Linked DNA regions of Methylosinus sp. H3A. The protein of the gene in region 2 binds, or shares a complex with, the protein of the main gene of each other region. Links are inferred from orthologs where the notes say so. Each region holds a gene or a part of one and is shown on either strand. Other genes may lie near its edges.

What was found. The genes of interacting proteins can lie anywhere in the genome.
Region 1: the proteins of ccmB (region 2) and ccmE are in contact, whole or in part, in a solved structure (PDB 8CE8), measured with the Escherichia coli proteins. The link is inferred for Methylosinus sp. H3A from one-to-one orthologs.

Annotation. Positions count from the first base shown.
Region 1 is NZ_JADNQW010000005.1:1,488,724-1,491,594, reverse strand. What follows is about bases 7-2,807. They hold ccmE (cytochrome c maturation protein CcmE), read left to right. Parts: upstream 7-1,081; coding sequence 1,082-1,534; downstream 1,535-2,807. Other genes in these bases: IY145_RS09990 (heme lyase CcmF/NrfE family subunit), read left to right, coding at 1,531-2,807; ccmI (c-type cytochrome biogenesis protein CcmI), read left to right, coding at 7-1,077. Outside these bases: more of ccmI, read left to right, coding at 1-6; more of IY145_RS09990, read left to right, coding at 2,808-2,871. UniProt on the Escherichia coli protein: Heme chaperone required for the biogenesis of c-type cytochromes. Transiently binds heme delivered by CcmC and transfers the heme to apo-cytochromes in a process facilitated by CcmF and CcmH.
Region 2 is NZ_JADNQW010000005.1:4,344,560-4,347,575, reverse strand. What follows is about bases 22-2,967. They hold ccmB (heme exporter protein CcmB), read left to right. Parts: upstream 22-1,131; coding sequence 1,132-1,803; downstream 1,804-2,967. Other genes in these bases: IY145_RS23090 (penicillin-binding protein 1A), read right to left, coding at 2,473-2,967; IY145_RS23095 (nucleotidyltransferase domain-containing protein), read right to left, coding at 2,139-2,456; IY145_RS23100 (HEPN domain-containing protein), read right to left, coding at 1,831-2,142; ccmA (heme ABC exporter ATP-binding protein CcmA), read left to right, coding at 464-1,135; IY145_RS23115 (aminotransferase class I/II-fold pyridoxal phosphate-dependent enzyme), read right to left, coding at 22-244. Also shown: more of IY145_RS23115, read right to left, coding at 1-21; more of IY145_RS23090, read right to left, coding at 2,968-3,016. UniProt on the Escherichia coli protein: Required for the export of heme to the periplasm for the biogenesis of c-type cytochromes.

The sequences.
Region 1 (2,871 bases), 2.9 Mb from region 2 along the record:
GGCGCCGCAGTGATGAGCGTATTGTGGCCGCTCGCGCGCAAAAGCGACGCCGGCGACGCCTCGGCCTCCGACATCGCCTTTTTCGAGGAGCAGATCACCGAGATCGACCGCGAGAGCGCCGAGGGGCGCCTCGCCGCGACGGACGCCGAGACCGCGCGAACGGAAGCCGCCCGCCGCCTGCTGCGCGCCCGTGGCGCGGCCACGAGCGCGGCCTCCTCCTCCCGCCGCAATGCGCTGGTCGCGGCGGCCGGCGCGATCCTGCTGATCCCCGCCATCGCTCTGCTGCTCTACGGAAAGCTCGGCCGTCCGGAGTTGGCCGACGCCTCACTCGAGGCGCGGCTCGAGGCCAAGCCCGGCCATAGCGACATTGCGAGCGCGGTGGCGCGGATAGAGGCGCATCTCGCCGAGCATCCGGAGGATGGGCGCGGCTATGAGGTGATCGCGCCATTCTATCTGCGCAACGGCCGCGCCGCCGATGCCGCGGCCGCCTTTGAAAAGGCGCTGCGCCTGCTGGGGCCGACGCCGCATCGCCACAATGCGCTGGGCGAAGCGCGCGTGCTCGCCTCGCAAGGCCGCGTGACGCCCGAGGCCATACAATCATTCGAGGCGGCGCTGGCGCTCGACCCGAAATCCGCCATGGCGCGCTTCTACATCGGCCTCGAGGCGGCGCAGAACGGCGAGCGCGAAAAGGCCGACAATGTCTGGTCCGAGCTGCTCGCCGACGGAGCCGCCGACGCAGCATGGCGCCCGCGCGTCGAGGCGCTGCTCGCGCAATTGCGCGGCGCGCCGGCGGCCGAGGCGCCGCAAGCGAGCGAGGAAGGCGCGAAGATCGCCGCAATGCCCGAGGGCCCGCGGCTGGACGCCATTCGCTCCATGGTCGAGCGGCTGCGCGGCAAGCTCGAGCAGGATGGCGCGGATGTCGATGGCTGGCTGCGGCTCATCCGCGCCTATAGCGTGCTGGCCGAGACCGAAAAAGCGAAGACCGCGCTGGACGGCGCCCGCAAGGCGCTGCAGCAGGACAAGGACGGGCTCGCCCGCGTCGACGCTCTGGCGCATGAACTGGGCGTAGGAGGATGACGGAATGACTCGCAAGGGCAAGAGGCTCGCGCTCATCTCCGGCGCGCTCGCGGTTCTGGCGGCGGCCGTCGGCCTCGTGCTGTTCGCGCTGCGCGACAATATCGTGTTTTTCTATTCGCCCGCCGAGCTCGCGCAAAAGCATGTCTCGCCGGGAGCCAGGCTGCGCATCGGCGGCCTGGTGAAAGAAGGCACGGTCGCGCGCGGCGAGGATCGCAATGTCGCCTTCACCGTCACCGACAAGACCGCCGATCTGCGCGTGAGCTACAAGGGCCTGCTGCCCGATCTCTTCCGCGAGGGTCAGGGCGTCGTCGTCGACGGAACGCTCGGCGCCGACGGCGCCTTCCGCGCCGACAGCGTGCTGGCCAAGCACGACGAACGCTACATGCCGCGCGAGGTCGCCGATGCGCTGAAGAAGCAAGGCGTGTGGCAGGGCGCAGGAGGAGAGGCCAAGAAATGATCGTCGAGACCGGCCATTTCGCGCTCGTCCTGGCTCTGGCCCTGGCGCTGGCGCAGGCGATTCTTCCCTTCGCCGGCGCGCGTCTGCGCGATGTTTCGCTGATGCGCGTCGCCCGCCCCGTGGCGGTCGCGCAATTCCTTCTCGTCGCCTTCGCCTATGGCGCGCTCACTTACGCGCATGTCGTCTCGGATTTCTCGCTCGTCAATGTGATCGAGAATTCGCATTCGCTGAAGCCGATGATCTATAAAATCTCCGGCGTCTGGGGCAATCACGAAGGCTCCATGCTGCTGTGGGTGCTGGTTCTGGCCGCTTGCGGCGCGGCCATCGCCCTGCTCTCGCGCGCCATGCCGGATCTGCTGCGCGCCGACACGCTCGCCGTGCAGGGGCTGATGGGCGCGGCCTTTCTGGCCTTCATCCTGCTGACGTCCAATCCTTTCGCGCGCGTCGCCGATCCGCCGTGGCAAGGCCGCGACCTCAATCCCATTCTGCAAGACCCCGGCCTCGCCATTCATCCGCCGCTGCTCTATCTCGGCTATGTCGGCTTCTCGATCGTCTTCTCCTTCGCTGCGGCGGCGCTGATCGGCGGACGCATCGACGCCGCCTGGGCGCGCTTCGTGCGGCCGTGGACGCTCGCCGCCTGGATCTTCCTCACGCTCGGCATCGCGATGGGCTCCTATTGGGCCTATTACACGCTCGGCTGGGGCGGCTTCTGGTTCTGGGATCCGGTCGAGAACGCGTCGCTGATGCCCTGGCTCGCCGGCACGGCGCTGCTGCATTGCGCCGCTGTGATGGAGAAGCGCGAAGCGCTCAAAGTCTGGACGATCTTTCTGTCCATTCTCGCCTTCTCGCTGTCCCTGCTCGGCACCTTCCTGGTGCGATCGGGCGTGCTCACCTCCGTGCATGCTTTCGCCAGCGATCCCGAGCGCGGCGTGTTCATTCTCGCCATTCTCGTTTTCTTCATCGGCGGCGCGCTGGCGCTGTTCGCCTTGCGCGCGAGCGCATTGCCGACGGGCGGGCTCTTCGCGCCGATCTCGCGCGAGGGCGCGCTGGTCGTCAATAATCTGCTGCTGACGGTGGTCTGCTTCGTCGTCGTTTTCGGCACGCTCTATCCGCTGGCGACAGACGCGATGGGTCTAAAAATCTCAGTCGGCGCGCCGTTTTACAATATCGTCCTGATTCCGTTCGCTTTGCCGCTCATTCTGCTGATGCCGATCGGCCAGATGCTCGCCTGGAAGCGCGGCGATCTCGTCGGCGCGCTGCAACGCCTGCGCGCAGCTTTCGCGGCCGGCGTCGTCGCGCTGGCGGGTTTCGGCGCGCTCTATGGCGCGCCCGTCCTC
Region 2 (3,016 bases):
AGGCCAGCGCGCCGACGCCGAGCCGATGCAGCTCGTGCTCGGCCTCCTCGACGATCTTGGGATGATTGGCGAGGCCGAGATAATCGTAATTGGCGAAGCTGACGAAATGCGTTCCCTTCGCCTCGAATTCGGCGCGAAGCCGGTCGATCTGCGCGAAGAAGGGATCGTGATATTGGAGGAGCGCATTGCCGGCGAAACGAAATCGTCTCGATGCGTAGTCCGAAAGGCTGTTATGCTTCGCCACTTAATGCGTCATCCCGAGTCTTTGGGCCGCGCGTGTTCTGGCGCGGCGCTCATTGGAAGCCGGCGCCCGATTCCTCGCGACGCCCGCGGTCGGCCCGCAGGCTTAGCATCCTTCGGCGCCATAGCGCCAGCGAAAGCATCGTGTCGCAATCATGTCGCAATTGTTTCGCTGGGGGCGGGGATTTCCCCTGCGGCGGAAGTTGTTCTATTGGCTCAGGCGATGACAGACGCTCCGCATCACCATTCCCGGCCCCACGCCGAACGGGCCTCCGCTCTGCGGCTGCGGGTGGAGGATCTCGCCGTCGCCCGCGGCGGGCGACGCGTCATCGCCGGCCTCGGCTTCTCGCTCACGGCCGGCGAGGCGCTGATCGTCACCGGCCGCAACGGCGCCGGCAAATCGACGCTTTTGCGCGCGCTGGCCGGCCTTTTGCCGCGCCTTTCCGGCCGCGTCGAGATCGAGGGAGCCGAGGAGGGGGAGGAGGCCGCCGCGCTCCTCCATTATCTCGCCCATGCCGATGGGCTGAAGGCGCCGCTCACAGCGCGCGAAAATCTGGAATTCTGGGCGCAATTTCTGACCGGCGAGCCGGATCGCCGCAGTCTCGCGCCGGCGCAGGCGCTGGAGCGGGTCGGGCTTGCGCATCTTTCGGAGACGCCCGTCGCCTTTCTCTCCGCCGGGCAGAAGCGCCGCATCGCGCTCGCCCGTCTGCTGGTCGTCTTCCGGCCGCTCTGGCTGCTCGACGAGCCGACCAGCGCGCTCGACGCCGCCTCGCGGGCCCGGCTCGCCCGGCTGATGACCGAGCATCGGGCGCTGGGCGGGATGATCATCGCCGCCACCCATGAGCCGCTCGGCCTCGAGGACGCGCGCGAGCTGGCGTTGGGGGCGAATTCGTGAATTCCCCGCTTCTCGCTTTGTTCTTGCGCGATCTGCGCGTCGCCCGCCGCATCGGCGGCTCGGCGACGATGGGCGTCGTCTTTTTCCTGGTGATGGTGTCGATCGTTCCCTTCGCCATCGGCCCGGACCCAAATCTCCTCGCCCGCATCGGCCCGGCGATATTGTGGATCGCGGCGCTGCTCGCGAGCCTCCTTTGCCTAGACCGGCTGTTCCAGGCCGATCTCGAGGACGGTTCGCTCGATCTCTTCCACCTCGGCCATTCGCCGCTCGAGCTCGCGGTGCTGGTCAAATGCGCGGCGCATTGGGTGACGACCGGCCTGCCGCTGACCTTGGCCGCGCCCTTTCTCGGCCTGATGCTCCAGCAGGACGAGGCGGCGCTCGTCGCCGTGACCGCGACGCTGCTCGCCGGCACGCCGGCTCTGACGCTGATCGGCGCCATCGGCGCGGCGGCGACGGTGACGCTGCGCCGCGGCGGCCTGCTGATGGGGCTGCTGGTTCTGCCGCTGACGATTCCCGTGCTGATTTTCGGCGTCTCGGCGGCGGAGGCGGCGACCGGCGGGACGGTGTCCTTCGCGGCGCCTTTCGCCATTTTATGCGCGATCAGCTTGGCGTCGCTGGCGCTGTGCCCTTTCGCGGCGGCAGCGGCGCTGCGGCATTTGGGGGAGTGACGAGACGTCGGCTTCCGCCATTCTACGTCACCCTCGACTCAACAAAGCCGTTACGCAGTCGATGATCGCTCTGCGGCGGCGATCATCGACTGCGTCGGCAGGGGTGACGTCGGCCCCGGGACGCGCGCCATAGTCGCTGATTTCTTTGTAGATATACGCTTTCGCGAGGAACTTCGGGAGCGATTTGTCGATCTCTCCGGTTTCTTTCGCCAAGCGGGCGAACTCGGCCCTCGCGCCCGAATGGGTTTTCACGCTCTTGCCGGTCGCTTCGACGATGAAGGCTTCGGCTGCATGGAAGGCTGTGTAATAGGCGCAGCGAGCGGCGACTTCGGCCTTCACAGCTCCACGCCTTCGCGGCGCAAGGCTCCCATCAGCGCCGTGGGCTCTCGATAGGCCGCGGCGAGGAAGGGCAGGGCGTTGATGACAGCGCCCGTGTCGTAAAGAATTTCGGTCTCGATCTCCGCGATCCGATCCGCCTCCCGTCCGATGCTCTCGATGTCCTCGAGGAACACGGCGACGTCGTAATCCGAGTCTGGACGCGCGTCGCCGCGGGCCCTCGAGCCGAACAGCACCACGCGTCGAAGCCGCTGGCCGTACGTGTCGCCGAGCGCGGCGCGAAACCGGCTCATGATCGGATCGATTGGGCGCAACATCACGCTCCCGCCCCGCTCAATACAGGCCGCCGGTCCCGCTTCCCACCTGCTTGTCCACATCCTGGGCGCCGCCGGAATGCAGGCCGCCGTCGCTGCCCGCCGCGGAATAGGAATCGGGCGGCGCGGTGCCCGGCTTGAAGGCCTCGAGGATCGAGCCGGAGCCCTTCGAGCGCAGGCCCGAATGCGGATCGACCGAGATCAGCTTTATGCCCGGCGGCACGCGGAAGGGCACGTCCGGCTTGTCCTTCAGCGCCACGGTCATGAAGTCGCGGAAGATCGGCGCGGCATAGGTCGCCGCCTGCGCGCTCTTGCCCTCGCCCACGGGCCGCGGCCGATCGTAGCCGATATAGACGCCGACGGCGAGGTCGGGCGAGAAGCCGACGAACCACAGATCCTTGGCCTCGTTGGTGGTGCCCGTCTTGCCGGCGAGATGCTTGCCCACGGCCTTGATCGACTGGCCGGTGCCGCGCTCGATGACGCCCTCCATGATCGAGGTGATCTGATAGGCGGTCAGCGGATCGAGCACCTGCTCGCGCTTGTCGATCAGCTTGGGCTCGTTC